3 regions of the Halobacillus sp. Cin3 genome follow, and region 1 is predicted to be linked to each of the others. Evidence: riboswitches for the same ligand, from Rfam matches in the RefSeq annotation. Region 1 holds a riboswitch; each other region holds the start of a gene.
What was found. Region 1 has a riboswitch for S-adenosylmethionine ahead of QMA39_RS17145 (PLP-dependent aspartate aminotransferase family protein). Riboswitches for the same ligand answer to the same signal wherever they lie in the genome.
Positions count from the first base shown of each region.

Region 2: another riboswitch for S-adenosylmethionine. It lies ahead of QMA39_RS03160 (sulfite exporter TauE/SafE family protein); the one in region 1 lies ahead of QMA39_RS17145 (PLP-dependent aspartate aminotransferase family protein).
Region 3: another riboswitch for S-adenosylmethionine. It lies ahead of QMA39_RS05050 (methionine ABC transporter ATP-binding protein); the one in region 1 lies ahead of QMA39_RS17145 (PLP-dependent aspartate aminotransferase family protein).

Region 1 is NZ_CAMZMV010000006.1:89,417-99,684, reverse strand. It holds gene QMA39_RS17170 (alpha/beta hydrolase) at 1-663, shown strand, start outside; gene QMA39_RS17165 (hypothetical protein) at 1,369-2,808, opposite strand; gene QMA39_RS17160 (hypothetical protein) at 2,910-3,098, opposite strand; gene QMA39_RS17155 (NUDIX domain-containing protein) at 3,209-3,808, shown strand; gene QMA39_RS17150 (PLP-dependent aspartate aminotransferase family protein) at 3,867-5,012, shown strand; SAM riboswitch class I at 5,089-5,197, shown strand; gene QMA39_RS17145 (PLP-dependent aspartate aminotransferase family protein) at 5,330-7,108, shown strand; gene QMA39_RS17140 (aliphatic sulfonate ABC transporter substrate-binding protein) at 7,129-8,112, shown strand; gene QMA39_RS17135 (ABC transporter permease) at 8,125-8,961, shown strand; gene QMA39_RS17130 (ABC transporter ATP-binding protein) at 8,980-9,693, shown strand; gene acsA (acetate--CoA ligase) at 9,706-10,268, shown strand, end outside.
Region 2 is NZ_CAMZMV010000001.1:569,985-580,252, reverse strand. It holds gene QMA39_RS03200 (assimilatory sulfite reductase (NADPH) flavoprotein subunit) at 1-916, opposite strand, end outside; gene QMA39_RS03195 (uroporphyrinogen-III synthase) at 934-1,755, opposite strand; gene QMA39_RS03190 (NAD(P)-dependent oxidoreductase) at 1,730-2,362, opposite strand; gene QMA39_RS03185 (sirohydrochlorin chelatase) at 2,370-3,113, opposite strand; gene cobA (uroporphyrinogen-III C-methyltransferase) at 3,130-3,906, opposite strand; gene cysC (adenylyl-sulfate kinase) at 3,909-4,517, opposite strand; gene sat (sulfate adenylyltransferase) at 4,523-5,668, opposite strand; gene QMA39_RS03165 (phosphoadenylyl-sulfate reductase) at 5,683-6,411, opposite strand; SAM riboswitch class I at 6,499-6,613, opposite strand; SAM riboswitch class I at 6,811-6,913, shown strand; gene QMA39_RS03160 (sulfite exporter TauE/SafE family protein) at 7,011-7,919, shown strand; gene QMA39_RS03155 (DAK2 domain-containing protein) at 8,162-9,826, opposite strand; gene QMA39_RS03150 (Asp23/Gls24 family envelope stress response protein) at 9,858-10,220, opposite strand.
Region 3 is NZ_CAMZMV010000001.1:928,723-938,990, reverse strand. It holds gene QMA39_RS05070 (GNAT family N-acetyltransferase) at 1-66, shown strand, start outside; gene QMA39_RS05065 (NAD(FAD)-utilizing dehydrogenase) at 59-1,396, shown strand; gene QMA39_RS05060 (iron-containing alcohol dehydrogenase family protein) at 1,621-2,682, opposite strand; gene QMA39_RS05055 (carboxymuconolactone decarboxylase family protein) at 2,780-3,127, opposite strand; SAM riboswitch class I at 3,304-3,407, shown strand; gene QMA39_RS05050 (methionine ABC transporter ATP-binding protein) at 3,482-4,525, shown strand; gene QMA39_RS05045 (methionine ABC transporter permease) at 4,482-5,147, shown strand; gene QMA39_RS05040 (MetQ/NlpA family ABC transporter substrate-binding protein) at 5,182-6,012, shown strand; gene QMA39_RS05035 (hypothetical protein) at 6,051-6,173, shown strand; gene QMA39_RS05030 (ABC transporter ATP-binding protein) at 6,253-7,164, shown strand; gene QMA39_RS05025 (ABC transporter permease) at 7,161-7,901, shown strand; gene QMA39_RS05020 (3-ketoacyl-ACP reductase) at 8,037-8,759, opposite strand; gene QMA39_RS05015 (Ger(x)C family spore germination protein) at 8,827-9,972, opposite strand; gene QMA39_RS05010 (endospore germination permease) at 9,962-10,268, opposite strand, start outside.

The DNA of each region.
Region 1 (10,268 bases):
ATGGTGTTTAAAATGCAGCACGAGCTGGCAGCAAAGTACCGCATCCTTCTACCGGATTTGAGTGGGAACGGAGATTCTGATGTGGTGACACACTCCCCTGACATTACCTGGTATGCCCGGGAGGTGATCAGTCTGCTGGATCATCTCCAGCTGGAATCTGCGGTCATCGCCGGTTATTCATGTGGAGGAATGGTGGCTCAGGAGACGGCTTTAACCTACCCTGAGCGAGCCAGAGCAGTCATTCTTGCAGGAGGATTTCCAAAAGTTGAAACCGGCGGGCTTCGTTTTGAGTTCCACGGGGGGATGTACTGGGTGGAGAAAAGTCCTGAAACCCTCGCTAAGTTGTTAAGTCATTCTCATTTCAAGGATGAAAAACTGAAGCGGGAGCTGAATGAACATATGGCGAAGTCGGATCCGGAAGCATGGCATGCCTTTTATGACCGGGCACTTCATTATGACTGCAGCCACCGGCTGGAGAACTTACGCCAGCCGCTGCTTCTCGTTTATGGAAGCAAGGAGTTCTGGATCAGTGAACACAGTCATTTTTATCAGGCGTGTCCGCAGGCGAAGATGGTCGTCATCGAGGACGCCTATCATCAGACACCTGCGACTCACTATGACCGCTTCAATGAAGCCGCATCTCAATTCATAGACGCATTATAAAAGCAGAGGCTGTGCCTCTGCTTTCAGCTTGCTGGAAAGATATTTTTTCATCTCGTGGTCATGCTCCTGTAGCGTGTAGGTGGTCACGTTCCGCTTATCGGTGGGTGCTTGCCGCGGGCACGGCCTCAGCTAACTTGGTCAAAAAAAACCATTTGACCAAGTGGATCTTCGGCTCGCGCTGTTCCCGCAGGCGTCACCACCGAACGCTCCTCGTGCCGATGCCTGTGGAAAGACAGCTTTATCCTATGATAAAAGAGAACGTTGAGCATAGCTCCTTCGCGGTTTCAAAAGAACAGTACAAGCTGCGTTTCTGCCGCCTGTGTGGGAAAAATCCTATCCATGACCAAGTATTGATGACCACTCCTTTGGAGTCACTAGAAAAAGGTTTCTCTACAAGCTGAAAGATATTTTTTCATCCCGGGGTCATGCTCCTGTAGCGTGTAGGTGGTCACGTTCCGCTTATCGGTGGGTGCTTGCCGCGGGCACGGCCTCAGCTGACTTGGTCAAAAAAACCATTTGACCAAGTGGATCTTCGGCTCGCGCTGTTCCCGCAGGCGTCACCACCGAACGCTCCACGCGACCTCTTTCATAATGTCAATCATGGGAACAAAGTACGTTCTCCTATGGACGTTTGTGCGCAAAGAGAATGTTCAGAGTTCCTGGATACATATAAAAACCCGAAGGTAAAGCTGTGCCTCTGCTTTCTTATTGGGGTTTTAAATCAAAGGTCGTGTCGACTTCTTTTCCATACACCATCTGGTTGACGGTAACAGTGAGCGTCGAGGCTTCCTGGAAGTTGTGGGTTGGGAAAGATATTGTGGCCATCCCATCTGTGCCTGCATAATCGGCCTGGACTTCCTGGCCGTTATCTCCCAGAACAGAAACGGAAGAAGAAGGTTCTTCCTGCCCTTTTCCTGATGCAGGAAGGGGATGAAATGATTCTCCGACCAGCTTTTCGTTTTGGTGGTAGTCGTGCGGGCTGTAGCTCAATTCCAAGCTCATGTGCTGGTCACTTGTTGTTTCCACGCTGTCCAGGTAAATATCCGTTTGGCGCGCTTCTCCGATTTTTTCGCTGATCCGTGTAGAAGTAGACGCGTTCAAGTCCATACGGTCTATATCTACAGTAAACGAATAAGAGGCATCTTCCTTAAGGTGGATATCTTCTACAACAAGCGTAAGCTCTTCAGGAATCTCTTCTAATGGTTGAAACCGCCCTTCATAAGTGCCGGCGTTCTCTTCCTGATCATAACCGAGAAATACCGGGATCTTCTCGCCTGTGTCCATCTTAAAATAGGAATTCATCGTATGATTGAACACATCATCTTCATCTTCAATGGCCATTCTCACTTTTCCATAGGATGCTCGGATCTGGACTTCTTCGGGTTCAATGGCAAGACCATCTTTTTCGTAGGTCCCGGTGGTGGTGAATGTTTTCAAGATATTCGCTTCCTCATTGTTTACATAAGAAACAGGTGCGGCTTCTGTTTCATAGGTCTCCCCGTCAATTTGAAACGTCAGGGATGTCGGAACAGTCCGGTTAACCTCTTCAACTTTCGTCTCAAAATCATTGAGTTCCCAAGGGTCATTGACCGGAGGGGTGGAGACTGCCCCATACAGGCGGTTTTCGTAGATCACAGCTTCCTGGTTACCGACCCCTTCCTGCCTGAGGTCCAATGTCTGGGCACCATTATCCTCTGTTGCTTCTATATGGATGGAATGCAGCGACGGCATATTCCCGATCCCCTCCGTTTCCTCCGTCTCAGAAACGAGGGCAGATAAATCGATACGGTACAAGAAGTGGATGAATTGTTCCCCATGCCATACTTCGTAAATCTGAGCTCTGCCGTCACGACCCGGCAGCGAAGCCGAAGTTTCAGTTGTTGTGGTCAGCCCTTCTTCCCGTGCAAGGGCCAGGCCGGGGATGCGCCCCTCAAAGAACTCATTCAGAAGCTCCTCGGACTCGACTTCGTTCCAGCTGCCTGGCACGTTCTCCATATCGACCGGTTTTGCTTTCCTATGTAAGGAGCTGTCTTCTTTGTGAACCAATTTGACGGAGTCCTGGGAGTCAGTATAGACGTATGTCCCTCCGGCAAAGAGGATCAGAACAGCACCAATGATGATCCATTTTTTTGTGTTTTCCCGCATGATGGTTTCATCCTTTCCTCCTACGTGTCACGCTCCCTTCCATACTAACAGAATTTTCTATATTTTTGAGAGATCAAAAAAAACCCGCGGATCAACGCAGGTTATTTCTCTTCATCGGAATAATGGTGGAGAAGGGAATCTCCTTCCGAATGGTTGTGGTCTTCCTGTAAAGCTTCCGGGGGTTCATGGGAAAATGCCTGATTAAATTTTGCTGAACGGTTGAAGGCTTCTGCTGCCTCATTCGATTGTTCGACACGCCCGCGTCGGGTTTTCTTTTCATTTTCACTCATCGTCCCACCTCCTTTTGTTTAAGATTTCCTCCTTGCTGTAAAATTAAACTTCTGGATATCATAGATAGTAATTACAGGGAAATCCGTACATAGGGAGAGGGGATTCAAAGATGGAGGAATTGCTGGATATTTTTAATGAAAAGGAAGAAAAAACGGGTGTCAAGGCACGAGGGGACGTTCATAGAGATGGAGACTGGCACGAAACGTTTCACTGCTGGTTTGTAAAGAAAATCGATTCAAAATGGCATGTCCTGCTTCAAAAAAGAGCCTTTGATAAAGAAGATTATCCCGGATTGTATGATATAACGGCAGCCGGACACCTCGAAGCAGGAGAGGGATTGATCGAGGGAGGACTGCGCGAAATCCAGGAAGAATTGGGGCTGTCCCTGGAACGTTCTGCTTTAACACCAGCCGGATATGTAAAGGAGGAATTGATTGGGAAAGACAAGGTGGACCGGGAAATCTGCCGGTTGTTTTTCTATCATTGGCCTGGTGGGGATCTACCGGTCGGAGTTGAAGTGGCTGACGTACTTGCCATCCCTCTGGACCAGTTGTCCTCCTTGATGACCGGAGACAGGGAAATGGCTGTAGGTGTTTCGATTTGCACCGGAGAAAAAGAAAGGATGAAGGTGGAATCATTTGTTCCTCATACCCCTGCCTATCAAAGTCACTTGCTGAAGGCTTTGTCTGAATATGTCGAAAAACTTTGACAATAACACCTCTCCATCGATATAATTTTTGATTAAGTGATCAGAAAGGAGTCGACGAATGACACATCCAAGCTTTGAAACAAAAATTGTCCACCATAAACAGGATCAATCACAGGTGCATAACAGCAAGACGACACCGATTTATCAGACATCCGCCTTTACGTTCAAGGACCTCGACCATCTGGAAAGTTACTATGAAGGGGAGAGTCCATACTTATATACAAGAGAAAAAAATCCGAATACCGATGAACTTGCGGGAACGGTTGCTGAGCTCGAAGGTGCCCCATCTGGAGTCGCTTCCTCCTCGGGAATGTCAGCCATCCTTGCAGGAATTCTGGCGGCTGTTGAACCCGGAGGCCATATTGTAGCTGCAGAAGATGTGTATGGAGGTACGCACAAACTCCTGACTAAAGAACTGCCCTCCTTCGGAATCGACGTCACCATGGTATCCTTTAACGATTTGGACGAGGTGGAGAAATTCATCCAGCCTCATACACATCTGCTTTATACAGAATCGATTTCCAACCCGTTCCTACGCGTGGAAGACTTGAAGGGTCTAAGCAGTCTCGCTCAAAAACACGGCTTAAAGACGATGGTGGATAACACTTTCGCCACCCCCTATCTTGTCCAGCCCTATGAGTATGGAGTGGACCTTGTTGTGCACAGTGCTACGAAATACATAGGTGGTCATAGTGATGTCACGTGCGGTGTTCTGGTCGGTTCGGAAGCACTGATTTCCAAAGCATCCCAGAAAATCGTGACCCTCGGTGCGAATTTAAGTCCATTTGAAGCATGGTTGACCCAGAGAGGGGCCAAAACACTTGCCCTCCGGATGAAACAGCAGTCTGCGAATGCAAAGAGTGTCGCAGAGGCTCTTCGGGAGCATAATGGGGTCAAAAAGGTGTTTTATCCTGAATACGTATCTGAACGTGGCCATGGAGCGATTGTTACCATCGAGCTCAATGAGAGCGTGGATGTGGAAGCCTTTTTCAAATCTCTTGGATGGATCAAAATTGCGCCGACACTCGCTGGTGTCCAGACGACCGTGTCGTACCCTGTCCGTACGTCACACAGGGCTCTGTCAGAATCAGAACGCGAAAAAATCGGAGTGAACGATTACGTCATCCGCTTATCTATCGGAATTGAGAGCGGTGAAGATATCATTCATCAGCTGAAAAGCACTATCGACACTTCAATAAAATAAAAATTCAGAATGTTATTGACATTAATGCAGACGGTCAGCTATAATTCTCATCATAATCAAAATTAAATAACTAGTACTCTTATTAAGAGCGGCTGAGGGAATAGGCCCTGTGAAGCCCGGCAACCTTCAAACATCGGTTTGAAAAGGTGCCAAGTCCTACAGATCATGGATCTGGTAGATAAGAGGAGGATATCAGCACGTTCAGCCCTCTTCTTATATGGAAGAGGGCTTTTTGCATGAATAAAGATGCTCAAAGGACTACTTGATTTTAAAACTGATTAAAATGATGTGAATAATAAACTTTAGGAGGACATACAATGACCAACTCTTTTGAAGGATACGATATTGATACCATCTCTCTGCACGGAGGACAGTCACCGGATCCTACGACAGGTTCACGGGCCGTTCCGATTTACCAGACCACATCCTATGTGTTTCATGATACCGATCACGCCCAGAGTCTATTTGCCCTCGATGAACCGGGGAATATTTACTCCCGACTCGGTAATCCGACGGTGGACGTATTTGAAAAACGTATGGCTCTTCTGGAAGGCGGAGTAGCCTCGGTAGCGACGGCTTCAGGCATGTCCGCCATTGCCCTGGCCATTTTGAATGTAGCTGGTGCGGGGGATGAAGTCGTGGCAGCATCCAATTTATACGGCGGAACTTATAATTTATTCGCCAACACTTTACCGCGATATGGCATTAACGTTCATTTTGTTGACCCGGTCGATCCGGAAAATTTCAGACAGGCCATCAATGAGAATACGAAGGCCGTCTTCGCTGAGACCATCGGTAATCCGAGTCTTCACGTGCTTGATTTTGAGAAGGTGTCCGCCATTGCCCATGAGCATCAGATTCCATTGATCGTCGATAACACGTTTGCCACACCTTACACGTGCCGTCCGATTGAACACGGAGCTGACATTGTCGTCCACTCGGCTACGAAATGGATTGGGGGGCATGGAACAGCTATCGGAGGTGTAGTCGTAGACGGCGGGCAGTTTGACTGGGGGAATGGGAAATTCCCTGTTTTTACAGAGCCGGATCCGAGCTACAACGGCATTGTTTATACAGCCGATTTCGGCACGCTCGCCTACATTACAAAACTCAGAGTCCAGCTGCTTCGTGACTTTGGCTCCTGCCTCAGCCCGCAGAACGCTTTCCTTCTGCTGCAGGGACTTGAAACTCTTCACCTTCGTGTTGAACGTCATTCAGATAATGCCCGGGAAGTGGCTGAATACTTGGCGGAGCACCCTGATGTGGAATGGGTTTCCTATCCAGGCTTGAGAAACCATCCGGCCCATGAACTGGCCAATCAATATTTAGAGGGCGGCTACGGTTCCATTGTCGTATTTGGAATCAAAGGAGGCAGAGAGGCTGGGAGTCAGGTGATCAACAACATCTCGTTGTGGTCCCATGTCGCCAATGTCGGCGATGCGAAATCTCTGATCATCCACCCGGCGTCCACGACCCACCAGCAGCTTTCCGTCGAAGAGCTTGCGGCGAGTGGGGTGACGGAAGAGCTGATTCGTCTTTCCATCGGACTCGAATCCAGTAAGGATTTAATCAATGACCTTGATCGGGCCATTGCCAAGGCAACAGGCAATGATTCCGGAAAGCGGGCAATTACTGAGAATGATGAAGGTGTCATTAAATGGGCACTCAGCTCTGCGAAGATCACCGAAGAAGGAGAAACACGCCCGAAACGACTGGCTGTCGTCGGCCTCAGTGGAAAGCCTTCCCGTCCGAGTCACCGTCTCGCAAGAAAAATGCAGCGGCTCGGGTATCAGATCGTCCCGGTGAACCCTCGGGAGGAAGAGGTGCTTGGCGAGAAAGCTTACCCGGATTTGAGATCGATCCCATTCAGCATCGACGTCGTCCAAGTGTTCCGGAGCCCTGAGGCCGCCATTGAGATTGCCCGGGAGGCAGCGGACATTCAGCCCGGTGTGTTCTGGCTCCAGGAAGGTGTCATTTCTCCAAAAGCAGCGGAAATCGCCAGTGAAGCAGGTCTGGAAGTTGTCCATAACCGTTGTACCTACAAAGAAGCACAGCGGCTGCGCGGAAGCATAGATACGTACGCATGCGAAATTTAAACAAGGGAAGGGGTAAAAAGATGAATTGGAAAAAAGCCATAGCTGTCCTCAGTGCAGCAGCGGCCGTCGGGCTTGCCGGATGTTCAAGTAATGCCGAGGGGCAGGGGGAACAGCCGGATAGGGTGACCCTTGATTATGCCTACTACTCTCCAACCAGTCTGGTCCTTAAAGAAAAGGGATGGGCTGAGGAAGCGTTTGAAGAACAGGGCATCGAAGTGGAATGGGTGCTCAGCCAGGGAAGCAACAAGGCGCTTGAGTTTTTGAATTCAAGCAGCGTTGATTTTGGTTCTACAGCCGGAGCGGCTGCGTTGATGGCTAAAGCGAATAATGCTCCTGTAGAATCCGTCTATCTCTATTCCAAGCCGGAATGGACGGCTTTAGTGACGAATCCGGATTCTGGTATTTCTTCTGTAGAGGATTTGAAAGGGAAGAAAGTTGCCGCCACGCTTGGAACCGACCCTTATATTTTCCTTGTCCGTGCTTTGAAGGACCACGGACTGAGTGTGGATGATATTGAGCTTGTCAATCTGCAGCATCCCGAAGGGGCTTCTGCCTTGAACTCCGGCAATGTCGATGCATGGGCAGGGCTTGACCCCCACATGGCACGTAATGAACTGGAAGCAGGGGCAGAGTTGTTTTACCGTAAGCCTGAATTCAATACGTACGGAACGTTGAACGTCCGTTCTGCGTTTGCGGATGACCATCCTGACGTCGTCAAAGATGTGATTAAAGCCTACGAAAAAGCGCGGGAGTGGACAGTAGAACACCCGGATGAAGCCGCTGAAATCCTGGCCGAGGAAGCCAACCTCGATCTTGAGGTAGCGAAGAAAAGCCTTGATCGCAACGACCTGTCGGATCCTGTTCCGGGAGATGCTTTAAAAGAAACGATTCAAGGAGCCGGCACGGTCCTTCAGAAAGAAGAAGTGATCAAACCGGATGTGGATATCGATCAGTTGACGGAAGATCTTGTCCGGCCGGAATTTGCAGAAGAAGTGATTGAATAAGGAGGTCCAACGATGTCCAGTCGTACAGAAGCTGCTGTTTCATCACCAGCTGTGCAGCGAACGAAAATAAAACCGGCTCCTAAAAGGAAGTGGGGAGGGGCTTTGTTAGGACTGGTCCTCCCGGTGCTCATTCTTATTCTCTGGGAAGCAGCTTCCCGTGCGGGATGGGTGGCTCCTTACCTGCTTCCTTCTCCAACAGCCGTCGTTGAAGAAATGAGCGGCATGGCACAGGAAGGAGAGTTATGGGGGCACATCAGCATCACCCTTTACCGTGTTTTTGCAGGATTTTTTGCTGGTCTGGCCGCGGCTGTTGTACTGGGAGCGGCTACAGGGTACAGCCGGATCGCCCGTCAGCTGCTTGATCCGATGCTCCAGGCCCTTAGAGCGATCCCATCGCTTGCCTGGGTACCTTTGTTCGTCCTGTGGATCGGCATCGGTGAAGCGTCGAAAATTACGCTTGTCGCTGTAGGGGTGTTTTTCCCTGTGTATTTAAATTTAACGTCGGGCATTCAAGGGGTCGATCGGAAATTGATCGAAGTCGGACGTATCTATCATTTTACGAGCCTGCAGCAGATTAAGAAAATCATCCTTCCTGCCGCGCTTCCATCTTTTATCGTTGGTCTCAGGAGCGGCCTCAGCCTCGGCTGGATGTTCGTAGTGGCGGCCGAGCTGCTTGGTGCCAGCCAGGGACTTGGTTATTTGATGGTGTACGGGCAGAATACGTCTGCCCCCGCCATTGTTATAGGAAGCATCCTTCTTTTTGCTGTTTTCGGCAAGATTACAGATGAGGTATTGAAGAGGATCCAGACGAGAGCATTGAAGTGGCAGGATAATTTAGAAAATGCCTAATAGAAAGGAACGATCTACGTGCTGGCAGTCAAACAAGTGTCACGAACGTTCCAATCGGGAGCGACAGGATTTGAAAATATAGATTTACAAGTGAAAAGAGGAGAGGTTGTCGGAGTGCTAGGCACGAGCGGGTGTGGGAAAAGCACGCTCCTACGTGTTCTTTCCGGGCTGGATCCGGAGTACGAAGGGAGCATCCAGACAAAATCTGAAAACCGCGGGAATGCTTTCGGAATGATGTTTCAAGAACCGCGTCTGATGCCGTGGCTGGATGTCCTTGACAACGTCACGTTCGGTTTTTCCAAGCCGTCCAAAAAGGAGGCCGCCTTGGAACTGATAGAAACTGTCGGATTAAAAGGGTTTGAGCATCATTATCCAAAGGACTTATCTGGTGGAATGGCACAGCGGGCCGCTATTGCAAGGTCGCTGCTCAGTCAGCCGGACATCCTTCTCCTTGATGAACCCTTCAGTGCCCTGGACGCTTTTACGAAAATGCAGCTGCAGGATCTTCTGCTTTCTATATGGGAGAAGCACCATACGACAACCCTCCTCGTGACGCACGATATTGATGAAGCCCTTTATCTGTGTGACCGCATTGTCATCATGAGAGGGCAGCCGGGTCAGATCGAGTCGGAACTGTTCATCCAGAGACCAAAGCCGAGAAAACGTGGCGATGCCGTTCTAGGTGAATTGAAAGAGCAGATCCTCAAGGAACTGGACTTTACGAAACGATAAGGAGGTACATCTATGACAAACGCGACAATCCCCCCGGAGAAGGGAGACTACCAAGTCGGACGCGAATGGAGGGAGGGTGCTCCATTTGATTGGAAGGATATTCATTCCAACTTTACCTGGCACAAGACCGGGAAGGTGAATATGGCCTATGAGTGTGTCGACCGGCACGTGGCGGAAGGAAAAGGGAACAAAACAGCGCTGCATTATTTGTCGGATGAAGAAGAAATCACCTATACGTATGCTGAGCTTCAGCGTGAAGTGAACCGCTGGGCGCGTGTGCTTCAAAGGCATGGTGTGAAGAAGGGGGGGTTTGTTTTTGTTTTCCTCCCCAAGCACCCTTCCTGCCATATCGCCATGCTGGCTGCCATCAAGCTGGGAGCTGTCGTCGGACCTTTGTTTGAAGCCTTTATGGAAGAAGCCGTAAAGGATAGAATCAACGATTGTGAAGGGGAATATTTAATAACCGACCACTCTTTTCTGGATCGTGTCATTCGGGAGGACATTCCAAGCCTGAAAAATATTTTTGTTACCGACAAGCAGGGCGGGGACTACATTTCCATTACAAAAGAAGCGGA
Region 2 (10,268 bases), on a different contig from region 1:
GGACCTCTCCGTCTTTATTAAGGGTAACCGAAAGCTCAGGATCCCACTGCATCAGAGTAATTAATTGATCGACCAGCTTCTCATCATTAAGCGGGTAGATCCCAAGACTGTCCCCAGGCTCATATTCCAGGTTGGAGTCTTCCAGATCCAGTTCTAGATGGCGTGTCTCTTTATTGGAACCGCGGCCGTTCAAGTTGATATTTTCCAGCACTTCCGCCGGAAACGGATTTTTCTTCGTATACACTGGTCCGGCTGATGGCGGATTGAGAGCGGCCTGCACCTTTTTACCTTCTTCAGCTGTTTCCAGAGAATTGATGATTTTATTGATCCAGTCTTCCGCCTCATCTTCATAATCGAGGTCACAATCCACACGTTCTACGATCCGTTCTGCTCCAAGCTCTTCCAAACGTTTATCAAAGTCTTTACCTGTCTGACAATAAAATTCGTACGAGCTGTCCCCAAGGGCAAGCACGCTGTAGCGGACGTCATCCAGTTTTGGTGCACGCTTGCTGTAAAGAAATTCATAAAAGGAAAGCGCATTATCCGGAGGGTCGCCGTCTCCATGGGTACTGGTAATGATCAATAGATCTTCTTCCTTTTTTAAGGACTTCGGTTTGTATCGGTCCATATCTTCGACAGAAACCTGCAGGCCGTTTTCCTTCAACCTGCCTGAAAACTCTTCCGCAAGCGCCTGGCAGTTCCCAGTGTGTGATCCATATAAAAGGGTGACGTGTCTTGTTTCCACCGCCGGCGCTCCTGCTTCTGTTTCCTGTATTGCTCCACTTCCACTGTCTGCCCCTGCGGCCAGATAGCCGCTGAGCCAGATTTTCTGCTGCTCATTCAATGTTGGAAGCAGCTGGTTCAGTAAATCCGTCTGCTCTTTATTAAACGGACTGTTGATTACTTGTAACGACAATTCTGTCACCTCCATAGTCAAAAATGAGCGGCCGTGTGCGCGCCCTCCCGGTAATAACGCTCCAACGCTACAATCATAGCGCCCATTTTCGCTTTTTCAGGCTGCAGGACATAGGAAATCCCCTGCTCTTCCAAAGCGGCTGCCGTTACCTTTCCGACAGCTGTAGCGAGAACACTTCGGTTAAAGGCGTCGATGACCGGCTGCTGCTCTTTCGAAAACAGCTGTTTTACCTGGGTTTTACTGGTGAAAACGACCGCATCAAGGTTTCCCTTTGTAATTTCGCTGCGCAGCCTTCCTAAAATAACGGGATCCGGTGGCAGGAATGAGTAGGGCTTTGATAAATAAACATCGTATCCCATTTCCTCCAAACTGTCTTTTAAGGCAGCATCATCCAGATTATAGGCTTGTAAATACACACTTTTTCCAGATTTTCCGGTATCTTTCTCCATATAGGACAACAGCTTTGCCATCGTCCCGTCTTCAGCCATCCATTCATAAGCAAGGTTTTGTTCTTTCAACCAGTCTGCGGTTTTCTGACCACGGATGAGCAGGGTTTCATCAGATAATTTCTTTATAAATGAACGGCGGTGACCAATGCCTGCAGCTGCATCTTCCAATGTTCTTGCTCCTATACCTGTCGTTAACAGGACGTAGCCAAATCTCTTCTTCAGAAAATGAAGCACATCTCTTCGTGCCGTTTCCTGATTGTATTGATGAGAGCCCTGAATGGGAAAACCGGCGGAGCGGCCATCCATATTACGAATCAGCCTGGCAATTTCATCCGCTCTCCGATCGGCTGCCACACCTATCTTTTTACCGGCCAGTCCTTTCACAGTCATCCGCCTCCTTCTCCTTATGTATTTCCTCCAACAATGACTGTTGATTAACCCTGGATTGACAGGCTTCTTTCAATCCCTCCTCCAGATAAAAACGCCTCCGGTCAGATGAAAAGCCGGCATGGCGAAGTTCATTCCTCAACGCGAACAAAAAATCCACGTAACTCCCGTAATCCTCGGGAAACTGCTCTTCAAACCTCTGTTTGATCTCCGCTGTCAATTTAGGGCTGGCCCCGTTCGTTGTGATAGATACAGAGAGTCTTCCTCTCTTCATATGGGCAGGAAAATGAACATTGCCGCCTCCATTGTCCGCACGGTTGAGCAGCGGAACGTCTCCTGACTCAGCTGCTGCCTGTTCATTAACCTCAGGCTGATCAGCAGCCGTTATGAGCAGAAAAGCACCGGAAGCGTCACCTTGGAAATAAGTCTTCTGCTTCCACTCAAATACCCCCTGCTCCCATAACTGCCGAAGGGCTTCGGTCAATTCAGGACTGATCACCGTCATTTCCGGGCCCTCTGACAAGAGAGATCTCAAACGCTTCTCTGCTACTCTGCCACCTCCGACAATAACGACCTTCTTTTTGTGTAAATCGATGGATAAAGGTTTCACAGGCCGGTCACTCCATTCTGGTAAGTTTATTGAGCGCTTCGTTCACCCTCAGCTGAAGCGCATGCTCCATGGCCTGATGATCCTCCAGATGATGGGCAGCCGCCGCTGAAAACCCGAGTTGGACAGCTTTTGCGACTTCCGCTTCAATCTCTTCCATCAATACACCTGTGAACCAAAGGTACGGCAGCACAATGGTGTGCTCATAAGACACCGTCGACCGGTGGAAAGCCTCTGGAAAACGCGGGGAAAGAGCCGCGAGGTAACATACCTCCACGTGAGAGTAGTTGATTTCCTCCTTCAGCAGCTTCGCAATCTTTTCGACAGCTTCTGGTGTATCCGGGTGACGGCTTCCTCTTCCGACCAAGAGGATATTCGTTCCCTTTTGAACCGGTATATCCGTTCCATGTAAACGTTCGGCGAGCGCTTTTATAATCGATGGCTGCACCCCCAGAGGCTCTCCATAGGAAAACGTCAGGTCGGGGTAAAGGACGGAGATTTGGTCAATCTCTTCAGGAATATCTTTGTAATAATGACCGGCACTCAAAAGCAGAACCGGCTGTACAACGATGTTGGATGCTCCCCTTTCCACAAGGCGCCGCACCCCTTCTGATATATCGGGTTCAGCGAGTTCCAAATAACAAATTTCATAAGGCAGATCATGTGCACCGGCTGTACGGTGTAAAAAGTCCTCTGCCTGTCTGGTGGCTGCTTTTCTTCTGCTTCCGTGACTTACATACAGGACAGCTTCCATCCTCACCCTCCTCTTCCTACCCTACGATCGTTTCCGCAGATACGCGGGCATCCTCACCGGCCGGGTCGAACCATTGGAGGTGGCTGCTCAGTTCCACCACTTCCCCCACAACGATCATGGCAGGGTTTTCGATAAAACGGCTCTTTTCTACAATCGTATCGATCGTACCCTTTACCATTTTCTGGCTGCTCATCGTTCCGTTCTGGATAAGGGCCATAGGTGTATCTGGAGATCGTCCATAGTTTTTCAGCCGATCACAAATCTCCGGAAGTCTTTTGACACCCATATAGATGCACAGCGTATCCATGCTTTTGACGACCCGCTCCCAGTACGCTTCTTCATCGGTTCCTGGTTTGCTGACTCCGGATATGAAAGCGACCGATGAGCTGTAATCCCTGTGTGTAACAGGGATGCCGGCGTACGCAGGTGCAGCTGTACCGGACGTAATTCCCGGAACAATTTCAAAAGGAATCGATCTCTTCGCGAGAGCTTCTGCTTCTTCCCCGCCGCGGCCGAACACAAATGGATCGCCCCCTTTAAGGCGTGTGACCACTTTCCCTTGGAGGGCGTATTTGACAAGAAGGTGATTGATGGTTGATTGGGAAAGTGCGTGATGATCGGGTCTTTTCCCGCAGAAAACAAGCTCAGCTCCCTCTTTTGTTTCCTCCAGCAGATCCTGGTTGATCAGTCTGTCATACAGGACAACATCAGCCTTCTGGACAGCTTTAAGACCTTTCACAGTAATCAAATCAATGTCTCCAGGACCTGCGCCTACGATATATACTTTGGTCACGTTCATCCCTCCTTGTCGTTCAGCCACTTTTTATCAATGAGAAGTTGAAAAATCTGTTCCGCACAATCCTGGATGGAATGTTGACCGGACTGCACGATACATTCCGGATTGACCGGTGCCTCATAAGGCGCATCCACGCCTGTGAATCCCGAGATTTCACCAGCTCTCGCTTTTTTGTACAATCCTTTTGGATCCCTGTTTTCACATTCCTCTACAGGACAATCGACGAAGACTTCCATAAACTCATCCTCTTCCAAAAGGGAGCGGACCCGGTCACGGTCCTGCCTGTATGGAGAAATAAAAGCCGTCAAAACGATGGACCCATTGTCTGTAAACAACTTGGATACCTCACCAATCCGGCGGATGTTTTCTGTACGGTCGGCTTCAGAAAAACCAAGATCTTGATTCAACCCATGACGGACGTTATCCCCGTCAAGCAGGTAGGTTTGGATGCCGTGCTCAAAAAGCAGGCGGTTCAAATGGTTTGCAATGCTGGATTTACCAGCCCCTGAGAGGCCGGTGAACCAGAGCACACCACTGAAATGACCGTTTTTACTGCGGTAATCTTTTTTTTGTACGGCAGCTTCATGCCATGTCAAATTCGTCGCCATTCCATTCACCCCTTTACATCCGCTGTCTGTTGTTTAAGGCCTTCAATCAGCACTTCCACAACCTCTGGGCGGCTGAACGTTTTCGGTGGTTTCTGCCCGCTGCGAAGCAGCTCGCGCACTTTTGTCCCTGATAAAATTACGTGATGCTCCTTGCTGTGAGGGCAGGTTTTATGAGAAGCCATTGCTTCACAGGCTTTGCAGTAAAAACTGTGTTCAAAAAAGACGGGGGTTATTTCCAGCTCCCCTTCTTCAAAGTGACTGAAGATTTTTTGGGCGTCATATGTACCATAATAATCGCCGACACCTGCATGATCCCTCCCGACTATGAAATGGGAGCAGCCGAAATTCTTCCGGACAATCGCATGGAAGATGGCTTCCCGCGGGCCTGCATAGCGCATAGCCGCATTAAAGACAGCCAGGGTCACCCGGTTTTCTGGATAATATTCATCCAAGAGTACTTCATAGCTTCTCATGCGCACATCACTCGGGATATCATCGCTTTTCGTTTCTCCTACGAGCGGATTCAGAAATAGTCCATCTACACTTTCCAGGGCCGCTTTTTGGATATATTCATGAGCACGGTGAACAGGATTACGCGTTTGGAAACCGACAACCTTTTCCCATCCGGCCTGTTGGAATCGTTCTCTTGTCTCTTCGGGATCAAGGTAGTAATGGTCTGAATGCTCCCGCTCCGGACGATGGAATACTTCAATTCTGCCACCCACATAAAAATCCGGGCGCTTGTAAAGTTTACTGACCCCTGGATGAGCGTCTTCTGTCGTTAAGTAAACCTTTGCAGCTTCTTTCTGTTTATCCGGCTTGTAAATATCTTCGATTTCAATCACACCGTAGATCGTCCCATCTTTGACAAGTGCCGCTTGACCTTGTAACGAACGGGCCTGCTCTTCAGATACAGGCAGTGTGATCGGAAGACTCCAGGGAGTGCCGTCTTGCAAACGAAGGTTTTCAACGACGTGCTCATAATCATCCTTTGTTAAAAACCCTTGAAGTGGACTGTACGCCCCATTAGCGATTAAATCGATATCACTCAACGCCATCGCATCAAGTTCGATCCTTTGTTCCGGAAGTGTTTCAGGCTGTGCTGTAAAACGATTGATTAACTGCCCGCCATGCGGTTGAATAATGGACATAGATTATCTCTCCTTTATTGTTTCGTATCTCCGGCCGTGTGGAGTCCACACTCCGTTTTATTGAATCCCTGCCATCTTCCTGAGCGGCCGTCATCCAGCGCTTTCGCTGTGCAGGGGATGCATCCGACACTTGGATAACTCTGGTCGTGCAATTCATTGTAATCCAAGCTATTTAGTCGGATATATGACCAGACGTCTTCCCATGTCCAGTGAATTAAGGGGCATACCTTGATGGACCGGAAGCGTTCGTCCTTGTTTACGAAATTCGTATGACTCCGGCTTGCAGATTGTTCCCTTCTTAATCCTGACATCCAGGCCGCTGCTCCTGTCAGGGCTTCTTCCAGCGGTTTGATTTTTCTGATGGCACAGCATTGGTCGGGGTTCCTTTTCCAAAGAGCCGGACCATATTCCTCTGCCTGTTCTTCCACCGTCAACTCCGGCTTTTTCATATGGATGTTCAACTCCGGATATCTCTTTTTCACTTTTTCAATTAAATCATAGGTTTCCTGGAAGTGAAGTCCGGTGTCCAGAAAAACGACGTCGGCATCAGGTTGTGCCTTTGCAATGAAATCAAGCAGTACGATAGCTTCAGCACCGAAGCTGCACGCATAAACGAGCTGTTTTCCATATTGCCCGTAAGCCCATCGAATCACACTCTCTGCCCCTTTGTGTCCATTATCAATGTCCATATGGTGTAAAGGATCGCTGGTGAATGTTTCATATGTCGGTGCACTCGTATTCATAAGCTCCTCCTTTCTTATCTTCAACAAAAAAACCTTTCTTCTGATAGTAAGAAGAAAGGAGAGTCATCATACATGATTCAACCGTTCTTCTTATCCTTCCAAGTGTTGATCACCTGCTGGAATTGGCACAGTTTCTGTTCATGAAGACAGATCCGTTGCCGAGGCTTCCAAGGGCCAGTCCCTCCACCTCTCTCGATAAGAAAAATGTTTCCAGATATTGTTCAAAAGATTTGATTCAAATATTAGACCCGATTTAATGATATGTCAACATGTATTTAAAATATTACTAGTTTTCTGTTTATTTTAATGTAAACCATTGACAAATAGTCATCCATGTTTTAGCTTTGAATATATTATTCATGTACTTAGGAATTCCGCTTTCGGAGCGGGCTACATATATCCTTATAAAGAGCCGGGGGAGGAAACTGGTCTGATGATCCCGCAGCAACCTCGCATAGGAAAAGGTGCTCATTCCAGCAGACGGTGGTCTGAAAGATAAGGAGAGGAAGCTTGACCTCTTCTGGATGAAGAGGTTTTTTTGTGCCTCTTCATGGTTAAAACCAAGTAATCTTATGTGTTTAATCAAAAGGAGAGGTACGATGAAGAAATTACTTATATTTTCACTGGTTGGATTCTTTGCTCAATTGATGGATGGAGCCCTCGGAATGGGGTTTGGTTTAAGTTCCTCCACCATCCTCCTCGCCTACGGAATGGCTCCGGCGGTAGCCTCCGCCTCCATTCATTTGTCCCAGATTGCTACAACGGCAGCTTCCGGGTTTTCCCATTATAAATTCGGAAACGTGGATAAACGGCTCGTTTTGACTCTTGCCCTCCCCGGAGGGATCAGTGCCTTTGCCGGGGCTGCTCTGCTCAGCTGGATTCCAGGTGATTTGATCCGTCCGTACATTTCCATCTTTTTACTAGGGCTTGGCATTTATGTGGTCATCCGCTTTTTGTTGATGAATCGAGTGAAGCCCTTGCAAACTGAAAAAAGACCATTTCGACGGCGCTTCTTGTTTCCTTTAGGTTTCCTGGGTGGTTTTCTTGATGCCGTGGGCGGTGGTGGTTGGGGGCCGGTAAATACTCCTGTTCTCTTATCCAGTAAAGGAATCCTTCCCAGAAAAGTCATTGGCACCGTAGATACAAGCGAATTCATCGTTACTTTATCCGCTACGGCCGGATTCCTGCTTTTCCTTGGGTGGGAGGAGCTGAGCTGGCTGCTTGTGCTCGCCTTTGTGATCGGTGGTGTCATAGCAGCCCCCCTCGCTGCCTGGCTTGTAAAAAAACTCCCCCCTCTCGTGCTTGGTGTGGCAGCGGGTGGATTTATCATTTTGACGAACAGCCGGACACTGCTTACCTATGCCACATGGAGTGAACAGATTATAATTGTTATCTACAGCCTGCTGCTTGCCGGATATGCCGCTGCCGTTATCTTCTCGGTGCGAAAATATATTCAACGGCACCGGCACCCGCATACGGAAACCCGACTAAAAAAAGCGCAGTTCTAATAGAGAACTACGCTTTCAGCCTATAGAACGACAAGCCAAGAAGACAAACCGTCAAGGCATTTTCAGAGGAAGACGTTCTACAGCAGCAGGGCGGCATTTGTCGATTGTTTTATCAATATCCTTTGTGAAACAATTTCTTTCATCTTCCCTCCTTCATTCAGACCATAGACCAATAAATAAGGCTGCCGGGAAAAATCCCGACAGCCTTAAAGCGCTGTTCTCAATTCAGAACCAGTGCTTTTTTATTCAATAGAGAAGATATAACTGTAAATCGGCTGACCACCGTGATGGATTTCCACCTCTAAATCTTCAAAGGTTTCTTCCACATAGGCTTCCAGTTCAGCCACATCCTTATCGTCCACACCTTCCCCGGTAAGAATGGTAAGGATTTCATCTTCATCCTCATCAATCATCTGGTTCAGCAGTGTTTTCGCCGTCATGAGGGCGTCTTTATCGGTCGCTGAAATCTTTCCGTCGGAAATCCCCATAAAATGACCCTTTTCAATATCAAGCCCGTCAATCTGGGTGTCCCGGACCGCATAGGTGATCTGTCCCGTTTTCACTTCTGACATCAAACTAATCATTTCTTCTTTGTTCGTATCGAGATCTGCTTCGGGATTGAAACCAAGCATAGCACTCATCCCTTGAGGAATGGTCTTCGTCGGGATGACAGCCACTTCCGCTTCCGCCATCTCTGCAGCCTGCTCTGCTGCCATCACGATGTTTTTGTTATTCGGAAGAATGAACACACGTTCTGCATGCGCTTCTTTAATAGCCTCCGATAAGTCCTGGGTACTAGGATTCATCGTTTGACCACCCTGGATGATTACGGTGGCTCCGAGGCTTTCGAAAAGTTTTTTCATTCCCTCGCCCATGCTGACGGTTACAATACCATATGGCGCTTTTTTCTCGGGCGCGGCTTTCGCTTTCTTATTACCAACGAGGGACGTATGCTGCTCCCTCATGTTTTCAATCTTCATATTGATCAGGCTGCCATACTTCTGTCCAAGCGTCATTGCTTCACCCGGGTACTCAACGTGGACGTGAACTTTGACCAGTTCTTCGTCAGACACGACAAGCAGGGAATCACCAAATTCACTCAGTCGGTTACGGAAAGCTTCTTCATCATAAGGATTCTCAGCCAGCTTATCCTCTTCGAATTTCACCATGAACTCCGTACAATAGCCGTAATGGATATCTTCGGTATTCATGAAGTCCTGAGCAAGTTTATGGTGTTCGGCGTTTACCATTTCGTTCATGGAAACCATTTCTTCGACATCCGGCATTTCCTCGCCTTTCAAGTTGGCCAGAAATCCTTCATAGATCGTTACAAGTCCCTGGCCGCCGCTGTCGACCACACCGACTTCCTTTAGAACCGGAAGAAGTTCAGGTGTCCGCTTCAGGGAAGCTTTGGCTGCTTCTACGACACCTTCCATGAAAGGAATAAAGTCCTCTTCCTTTTCAGCTATTTCCACAGATGCTTCCGCTGCTTCACGGGCAACAGTTAAGATTGTTCCTTCTACAGGCTTCATCACAGCTTTATAAGCCGTTTTCACACCACCCTGCAGGGCATCAGAGAAATCACGGGTCGTTAACACCTCTTTATTCTCAATGGCTTTTGCAAAGCCGCGGAAGACCTGGGAAAGAATTACTCCTGAATTTCCACGCGCACCCATAAGAAGACCTTTGGACAGAGAAGTGGAAACTGCTCCTGCATGGTCCTGGGAAACGTTTCTCACCTCGTCCGCTCCGGAGGTCATGGAAAGATTCATATTTGTTCCTGTATCCCCGTCAGGTACAGGGAATACATTCAGCGCATCGATCATCTGCGAGTTCTGCTTTAAATAATGCGCTCCCTGTAAAATCATCTCGGCTAATGTTCTGCCGTCAAGCTTTTGTAACGTCACACTTACTTCCTCCTTTGACTGCAACTGCAACCTATTCGCTTGTCACGCGGACTCCCTGGATGAAAATATTGACAGAGTCAACGGACAATCCGACTGTTTTGTTTAATGTGTATTTTACTTGAGATTGGACGTTATGAGCGACTTCCGATATCTTCGTACCATAGCTCACAATAATATACATATCAATGTGGAGGTGATCTTCTTCCTGTCTGACAACGACACCCCGGGAAAAGTTCTCTTTACGGAGCATTTCAGCCAGCCCGTCCCGCAGCTGGTTTTTAGAAGCCATGCCGACGATACCGTAGCACTCTACAGCTGCTCCTCCAGCAATCGTTGAAATAACTTCATTGCTAATCGTTATATGGCCGTATTGGTTGTTCAAATCCACAGACATATAGATCCTCCTTTAGATTCCTCAATTTCTCTCCTAATTATAACACAA
Region 3 (10,268 bases), on a different contig from region 1:
GGGAAACATCTGACAGATACATGTGTCTACGCAAAGATAAAGGAACGGAGGCAGAAACATGTATGATGTGACCATTGTCGGTGCTGGTGTAGCGGGAACATTTATGGCCTACACCCTTGTCCAGAAACACCCCGGTCTTCAAGTGAAAGTCGTAGACGTAGGAAAACCGTTGAAAGAGAGATCCTGTGCACAGGGGCATGGACAACCTTGCACGTGCTCTGGAGCCTGCGATCAGTACATAGGCTTTGGCGGTCTTGGGAAGTCAGAAGGGAAATTCAATTTTACCAATGCCTTTGGAGGAGAGCTTCCACGAAAAATCGGCGAGCAGGAAACCGACCGCCTTATGAAAGAAGTGGACCGCATTCTAACCGGTTATGGAGGAGACCGAGTGGACACGTATTCAACGGATAACGAGCATGTGAAAAGAAGGGCTGCATGTGGTGACTTGACAGTTTTAACGACGGAGGTACGCCATCTTGGTACTTCCCTGGCGAAGGAGGTATTTCAAAACCTTTATGAACATTTGGTAAATAAGCTGTCCTTTTCTTTTAACAGCCGTGTCAAGTCCATTACACGGCTGGGTCAAGGTTTCCGTCTCGTTACAGATTGTGAGGAGTTTTTAAGTCGGAAAGTTGTGCTTGCGACAGGAAACAGTGGTCGTGAGTGGTTCGCGCGGATAACGGAACCGCTTGGCATCGAACCGAGGGATACGCGACTGGACCTGGGTATACGGGTGGAAATGCGGGGCGGCCAGCTGGATGCTCTCCTAAGGGAAACATTTGAAACGAAACTTTTGAAAAAAACGACACGTTTTACGGCTTACACATACTGTATGAATCCCAATGGCAGGATTATTCAGAAGCATCAGCATGGGCTTGTCATGCCTGATGGCCAGAATTTACGTGAACAGGATATGCCGGGAGACAATTTGAATTTCACTCTGTTTGTCCCGCGTTACTTTCCGAGTCAAAAGCAGGCGGTGGAAGAAGCTTCACGTGTAATCGGTGGAATCAATCGTTCGAGGGGAAGAATTGTTGTCCAGCGCCTCGAAGATTTGAAAAGGGGAAAGGGGACGACTTCTCTTCATACAAACCCCGTGATCCCTTCCCTTTCCGCTGAAGAAGGGTCGCTGATAGAGGAAGTGCCACATATTTATATAGAGGCTCTCATCGAGTTCCTGACCTCTCTTGAAGCAGCGATAGGTGAACCGGTGGATCCAGACACACTGCTTTATGGTCTTGATGCTAAATTTTACGAACCAGTTATTCCAACCAACAGGAATTTCGAAACAGACGTCCCGGGACTGTTTCTGGTCGGAGACTGCTCATCCGTCACTCATTCCTTGTCCCAGGCAGCGGCTAGTGGGATTTATGTAGGAGAGGTAATAGGAGGATAACGGAATCGGCCGTTTTTCTCAGGCTGTAGAAAGAACGTGTCTTCTCGTGGAGCTTCCCTTTTATGTGGAAATTCACGTTCCGCTTACTGGTGGATGCCTGATGCGGGAACGGCCTCAGCTGACTTGGGCAGGAATCACAAACCGTTGTATTGAGCAGTTTCACTTGGAAATGTTCATCCATACTAGGGAATAAGAAAATTGAAAAAGGTTAACCGCATCAGCGGTTAACCTTTTTCAATCTTTGTCATCGCTTCCTCGACTTGAGCTGCATCCATGACGTTCATTAATCGGATGGATTCCCCGGGTTTTACGGCATGTTCCGCTGTTATGGAGATGGCTTCTGCTTTGTTGGTCAAGTTGAAGTCATCGAGGGTTACCGGCAGGTCCATTTCCTGATAATAAGGGGTGAGTGCTTCAATTTCGTCAAAGCGGCCTTCCAGAGCAAGCTGGACGAGAATACCATAAGCCACTTTTTCACCGTGAAGAAAATCGTGGGTTTCAGGTACTTTGGTCAAGCCGTTATGGATCGAATGGGCTCCGGCGATTCTTCCATAACTATCCCCGTACCCACCTACCATACCTCCAGCCATGATAATGGTTTCCGCGACTCTCATAAAGGCAGGTATGACAGCTTGCTGACGAACGGCTTCCACAGCTTCTCTGCCATCTTGTATGAGAACATCCCTGCATAATCTGGCCGCGTGCAGCGCAATGTCTACCGAGATCGGCTTGGAGGCGAGAGACCTCGTAAGAACATCCGCTTCATACCATTTGGCGAGCGTATCGCCGATGCCGGCCCTGAGATAAGGTTCCGGGGCACGAACGAGCAGATCAGGCTCTACAAGCAGCATCCATGTACTACGTGGATAAATAATGTACTCCTCAAAATTTCCTTCATCATCGTAAAACACACTGAGCGGCGTCCAAGGTGCGCAGTTTGAGGCTAGTGTGGGGATGAGCACGGCTGGAATATCCAATTGATCGGCACAGGCTTTTCCGAGATCAAGGACCTTTCCGCCTCCGATGCTGATCAAGACATCACAGCCCCGCAGGGCTTCACTGAGGCGCATGACCTCTTTGTGGGAGCACTCCCCAGCGTAGGCTTCCGATTGGACCGGCATCGTCAGCTTTGGAAAATAGGGCTGTGCAGCCTTCCACGACTGCTCACCGTGAATGATTCCTGCTTTTGAAAAGGCCTGGTTTTCCAGCATTTCTGGAAGATCCCTTAGAATTCCAGGCTCAGCTTTATAAATCGCAGGTGCTCCTTGTACAGTTACGTTTTTCATGGTTGATCACCTCTGGAAATGATATAGCCATCATTATCCAGATGACAGAATAATATGTCAATAACAAAACCGGGAGCAGGCCTCCCGGTTTTGTGAGTTAACGGTTTCGGAATTCATGAAGAATGTTCAGACCTGTGGTTACGGCCTGACTCATGGCAGAGCCTCCGCCATAAGCAGCTGATACACCCATCGTTTCAAGAATTTCCCTGTCTGAACAATCTGCTTCCACGCACTGATCCATATGGTAGGCCATACTGGCTTCATCTCCATCTTTCACACTGATAGCAAGAGCCATTAAGTGCTTGGTGCCCTTGCTCAGTTCTCCGTCTTCAAAGAACGAGCCGGTAAAGTGATTGTATTCCTTTGTGGCCTCCGGCAGGTGTTCGGTAAGGGTTTCAATGCCATTTCTATACTCTTTGAGCAGGTCTTCTCCTTGCTTGTTCATTCTTTCACTCTCCCTTTTCTTTGTTATTCCTTTTATTCCTTACTCTTCCAGACCTTTAAACAGCGTAATAGGCTTCCCGGCATATCTGTCTTCATTGATGAAATGTTGAGAAAATTGTTTACAAATGCAGAATGATGCGTTAAAGTTGTAAATCATAAACGAATAGCAACAACTAATTCTTATCAAGAGTGACTGAGGGAAAGGCCCGTAGACGTCACAGCAACCTTCCATGTGGAGTGGTGCTAAATCCGCCGGAATGATGATTTCCGGGAGATAAGAGTTTGGCTGATAGTTATGCGAAACTCTCTTCTTGATAAGGAAGAGAGTTTTTTTATTAGGTAAAGGAGGATTGTTATGATTTCCATCCAAGAGCTCAGTAAAATTTACACATCCAAGAAAAAACAGGTGATCGGGGTGGACAAGGTTTCTCTTGATATTCAGGAAGGGGAAATCTATGGAATCGTCGGATACAGTGGAGCTGGCAAAAGTACACTGCTCCGATGCATGAACATATTGGAACGCCCGACATCAGGAAAGGTTTATATCGATGACATCGATCTTCTTTCTCTGTCCAAAAAGGACCTTAGAAAAGCACGACAGTCCATCGGCATGATCTTCCAGGGGTTCCACCTTGCTATGGGGAAGACGGTTTTGGAAAATGTGGCCTTTGCATTGAAGGCGGCCGGTAAACCAAAACAGGAACGCAATGATCGTGCCAGGCATCTGCTGGAACTTGTAGGTCTTAGCGATAAAGCCGATCAGTACCCCGCTCAATTGAGTGGAGGGCAGAAGCAGCGGGTCAGTATTGCCCGGGCACTGGCCAACGATCCTAAAGTGCTGCTGTGCGATGAAGCAACTTCCGCACTCGATCCGAACACGACACAGTCAATCCTGAAACTATTAAAAAAAATCAACCGGGAACTTGGACTGACCATTGTATTGATTACACACGAAATGGAAGTGGTGAAAGAAATCTGCGACCGTTGTGCGGTCATGGAAGAAGGAAAAGTGGTAGAACAGGGGGCGGCCTATGAAATTTTTGCCTCCCCTCAAAATGCTTTGACAAAGCGGTTTATTCGAACAGTGATCGATTTCCATGTTCCGGAAGAACTGCTGAAAAAAAGCAGCGGCACCATTGTTCAGATGAAGTTTACCGGCGGACAGGCCGGGGATACGGTTGTGTCGGATCTGCTTCAGAACTATAAAATCAAGGGAAACATCCTGCATGGAAATGTGGATTACATACAGGAAAAAGCCCTCGGCACATTTGTCATGGAATTAACCGGTGACCCGCAGGAAGTCGGGAGAGCCGTGGAAAGTCTGAAAACGATACTGGATGAAGTGGAGGTGCTGAATCATGATCGATCAGCTGATCAACCTGTGGCCCGAGCTGAATAAATCATTTATGGAGACATTGATCATGGTGGGAATCGGACTTGGCGTAGCCGTTATCGCCGGTCTGCCTCTTGGACTGCTGCTTTTTGTAACCGACCGTGATTTATTTTTGGAAAACAAGTGGATCAAAGGAGCTGTGGGCATTTTTGTAAACCTTGTCCGTTCCATTCCATTCATTATCCTGCTTGTGTTCTTATTCCCATTTACTAATTTTCTATTAGGTACGACAACAGGACCGATTGCCGCCTCCGTTGCTTTATCGGCAGCTGCAATTCCTTTTTATGCAAGAATTGTCGAATCATCCGCCAGGGATATCGATAAAGGGGTCATTGAAGCGGCTATCGCATGTGGAGCTTCACCGTGGCTGATTATTAAAGATATTATTTTTCCTGAAATCAAGCCTGGGTTGATCAGCGGCTTAACCATAACAGCAATCAGTTTAATTGGTTATTCCGCCATGGCCGGGGCTATCGGCGGGGGAGGGATCGGTGACCTCGCCATCCGGTACGGCTATTACCGTTATGATAATTTCGTCATGTTTACAACGGTTATTGTGTTGATCGTCCTTGTTCAGGTAGTCCAGTACGCAGGGGATTTCCTGGCAAAAACAGTGAAAAAGAGTTAATCCAAGACGAAACGAAGTTCAGGAGGAAATTAAAATGAAAAAAATCGTAACCTTGTTTGCAGCCTTAACAATCATTACTTTTTTGTCTGCCTGTGGTGGCGGAGAAGAAAATGCAGATGCAGAAGAGAAGAAAACCATCCGCTTTGGAGCTACATCCGGTCCTTACAGTGATATGGTCACCGAAGCGATTGCCCCGCTGCTGGAGGAAAAAGGATATGAAGTTACCAATAAAGAGTTTACAGATTATGTGCAGCCTAACAAAGCGTTAGCCAATGGTGATCTGGATGCCAACCTGTTCCAGCACAAAATCTATTTAGAGTCCTTTGCCGAAGAACACAACCTGGATCTGTCCGAGGTCATTATTGTTCCTACAGCTCCTATGGGGATTTATTCCAGTGAGTATAAGGATATTGAAAGTGTTGAAACAGGCAGTACGATGGGGATTCCCAATGACCCGACAAACCTGGCGCGTGCTCTGATCATTCTCGAAGATGAAGGTCTTGTTACATTGAAAGAAGATGTGGACCCTCTTCGAGCGTCCCTGAATGATATTGTAGAAAACCCTAAAGAAATCCAATTCGTTGAAGTAGAAGCCGGCCAGCTGCCACGACTGGTGGATAGTGAAGATCTTTCCATGGTCCCTGGTAACTATGCGCTTGCTGCCGAGATGGACTTGTTGAGTGCTCTCGCCCTCGAGGATATGCCGGATGATTACAGAAACCGGGTAGCCGTGAAGACTGAAGATCTGGATGCCCAGTTTGCCAAGGATATTAAGGAAGTTGTGGAATCGGAAGAGTTCGAACAGATCATTGATGAGAAGTTTGAAGGCTTTGGAAAGCCTCAATGGATGAAAGAAGAAGAATAACATTTGAGCCGTCTTCCTTTGGAAGGCGGCTTTTTTGAGTGGAGGTTTATGCAGGTGAAGAAGGAACGATGGTATTTGACCGGGATGATCTGACGTGTCGGACAGAACCGGAGGAATTTTTCAACCATCGGTCTTATGATGGAACTATAGCAGGCGCGTGATTTTTCCTGCTATTCTGAAACTTATCTCTGTATGATACGTAAGAAGGGTCAGAAAGGACGAAGAAGGGGTGGAGAGCAAATGGAGGTTGTAATCAAAGTTGACAGATTGACCAAAAGCTTCGGAAAAGTGCAGGCTGTCAAAGGGGTCTCATTCAGCGTCAAAAAGGGAGAAATTTTTGGAATCATTGGACCCAATGGCGCGGGCAAGACAACGACACTGGAAATGATTGAAGGCATTTTAAAGCCTGACAGTGGAACCATTGATGTATTAGGACTTACGCCGAATAAGGAACTTCAACAATTGAATCAGCGGATCGGTGTTCAGTTTCAGGCGACATCCATCCAAAAGAAAATGAAAGTGAAAGAAGCCCTGGATTTATTTGCTGCCTTTTATCCAGGAAAAGTAATGAAACAACAGCTTGTGGAGATGCTGGGCCTGGAGGAGAAAATGAATGTCCGTTTCGAAGATTTGTCAGGAGGATGGAAGCAGCGGGTGACCCTGGCACTGGCTACCCTCCATCAGCCGGAAATCATTTTTCTTGATGAACCGAGTATGGGGCTGGACCCCCACGCCAGAAGGGAAATGTGGACGTTGATCCGCCGGTTGAGAGAGAAGGGAAGCACTATTGTGTTGACAACTCATTATATGGAAGAGGCTGAACAGCTCTGTGACCGGGTGGCAATGATTTACAGTGGTGAACTGAAAGCAATGGACCGACCCTCCGCTCTACTTGAGCAGAGTGGTGCCATGCTGATCACATTCCAAAGCGATGACTTTCCTTATGTAAAGCTTCCAACTATGCCGGGGGTGGTCAAAGTTGAAAAAGAAGAGGATACGTTTAAAGTGTACAGTGACGATCTGCAGCTCACCAGTTATCATCTCTTCACCTATGGTCATCAAGAGAATCTATCCTTAAATCATTTCCAATTTACTAAAGGAACGTTGGAGGATCTGTTTGTCCAGTACTTGGAGAAGGAGGAAGCCAAATGAATGTCGTATGGAAGCTTGCACAGCTGGAAACGAAAATGTTTTTCCGCGACCGTCTCAGTGTATTCTGGACCTTTTTATTTCCAGTCGTCATGATCTGGCTGTTTGGATCCATGTTTGGAGACAATGCTGAAGGAAACTTTTCATTTGCTGCATTATTTGTACCCTCCTGGATCGGGGTGAATATCGTGACTACTTCCTTTTTTACCTTGGGAACCGTCCTGGCCGGCTACAGGGAGACCGGAGTCCTGCGCAGATATCAATCCACCCCTTTACAACCGTGGAAGATTCTGGCTGCTCATACGGTTCAAGGGACGGTGATTTTTCTTTGTTCTGCTCTGCTTCTTCTTGTATTTGGAATGCTGCTGTACGACCTGGAAATTCCTCTTTATATAGGAAGCACACTAGCTGCTCTTTTTCTAAGTATAGCTGCCTTTTTCCCTTTTGCTCTTTTTATCACATCTTTGGCTAAAAATACACAATCTGCGGCTGCGATCAGTTCATTGTTTTTGAATGTGATGATCTTCTTGTCAGGAGCTACTTTTCCCCTGGAAATGATGCCGGAAGTCCTCCAATATACAGCCAGAATCCTTCCACTTTATTATGTGATTGAACTTCTGCGTGGGACGTGGAACGAAGCGCCAATTATGGAATATGGACTGGAGTCAATGGTGTTGATCGGCATCGCCGTAGTATCCACGATACTAGCCGCTAGATTTTTCCGCTGGAGTGGTCAATAAAGATCCTTTTTGTAGAATCTTACGCAGCATCTTGAATCATCCGTTGAGCATCATCTTGACAATAGAAGGAATATGAAAAACCCCGTTCAGTGGGGAAGATGTCCCTCACTGGACGGGGTTTTTTATCAGTATCCACTAGAACGGATTGGTGGCCCATTGAAGGGACTGTTTGATGAAGATTCTCGGGTGTAGTTTCAATTGAGCCGTCATATATTCGGCGATATCCTCCGGCTGCATGTATTTTTCCTTATCCTGCTCTTCCAAGTCCTCTCCGAAAGCAAGTTCTGTAGCCACAAGGCTCGGATTTAGTGTGAAGACGCGGATGTTGCTGCGGCGCACTTCCTGCATCAGTGCTTCTGTCATTCCCTGGACAGCAAATTTTGAGGCACTGTAGGAAGTGGATCCAGCTGTTCCTTTAAGTCCATTGCTTGAAGAAACATTGATGATGTCCCCATGATTTTTGTTAAGCATATGAGGGAGGACTGCTCTTGTTATATGGTATGTGCCGAACACATTGACTTCAAATGTCCGTTTCCAATCTTCGGGATCGATGTCGAGAAAGTCTCCGTAAAGACCAATACCGGCATTATTAATGAGAATATCGGCGGGGCCGATCTCATCTTTTAATTGCTGCACAGCCTGCTCTACATCCTCCAGTCCGGAAATGTCCACAGAGACCGCAGCGGCTTGTACTCCAAAAGCTCTTGCTTCATCTGCTGTTTTGTTTAACTCGTCTTCTGTGCGGGCCATCAACCCGACGTGAACGCCCTCAGCGGCAAGTTTAAGTGCGGCAGCTTTACCGATGCCGCGTCCAGCTCCTGTGATATAGGCGGTTTTTCCTTTGATTTCCTGTCCCATTCTGCTCATCCTTTCTTACATTTTCTATTTAAAGTGTAAACGGTAGAACGAAAGGATTCAAAGGATGTTACTCCATATTGAAGTTTTGTGTGCCAAAGTCTTTTATACTTACATCCGCTTGGACATCAATGTCCATCTGAGTGAAAATTTCATCCCACTCCTCTTTATGTTCTTTCCAGTAGTCCGGCTGATGGATGCGGACCCATTGGGAAAGGTGGGCAAAATCCGTTTTTAATTCTTTCTGGGCTATTTGAAGAATGACATCAACCTTATCCTCGATATCTTTGTCCGCAGCTTTTTTGATTTCCTTTTCCCACCCGGTTTTAAAAACGTTGCGGTCGACACCCCAGTCTTCTCCAAGGGAAGTGGTCACCTCTACATCGACCCTCATGGAGAGATTTCCGTCAGAGAGGGAAACATCAAAATTGGAATTGGCTCCCTTAATCTCGAGAACAACCGGTCCGTCTGTTATATCTTTTTCGCTTAAGTAAAGGTATCCGCCTTCCACATTGTTATGAAGGTACCGGATGCCCTCCATTTTTTCAAGAGGGATCCAGCCGATGTATTGGGAAGTTTCACCTGAAATGACGCCGGCTCCGTAGGATTTGATATTTCCATTAATCATAGCCATTCCAGGTATAATAAAGCTCTTTTTTTCTGAAATATACTGGGACATATCTCCGATCGTTAAGTTTTTAGGGTTGGTATTATTCTTATGATAGTTCTCGCTTAATTCCTTAATCTGTATGGATGGAAACAGCTCTTTTTCAGGCTGGGCGTTGAATATCTTCTGAACGGGATCCATCGTAATGAATACAGGAACAGTTCTACGGAATTCGTGATCACGGATGTAAAGATCAATCAGTTGATTGAGCGGTTCTTTTTCGAGCAGTTTGGTTGAAAATAAAATCGATTTTAAATGGGTATAGTTGGGCGGACGGTTACTCTCCAAAGAGTTCTCACGTATCATTTCAAACAGCGTTGTTCCGGTCGATTCAAGATTCTGATAGGGGCTGTCCTGCTGAGAACTATCCTGCTGTGTAGGAATCTGCCCCGGTTTTACATATTGGTTGATCATTAGCAGCTCTTCTTCTTCGGCTACGTCCAATGCAAGTCCTGTAACAATACCGACATCTTCAATTTCCTTAGTATCCCAGCATCCTGATAAAAGGACGGCGGAACAAACCAGGCAGAAAAAAGATTTAAGTGTCATGTGTCTGCCTCCTCATCAAGGATATGAGCAGCATAAGTGCGGGAAAACCAATAACCGCAACAGCACCGATCCATTGGATATGTGAGGAATAATCCAGCACTTCCGTAAGCCCTTCCGGATAAAGGGCCACGGTGAAAATCAGAAGGCCTGCGCCAGCCATACACCACCAGCCCGACTTGGTTACCTTTTCGATCCCAAGAATCATGCCGTAAGTGTAAGTCGTAAATGAGGTGAACACAGTGATCAGCCAGCCGAAAATAAATATCAATTCAAATCGTTCAAAGAAAAAGCCTTGA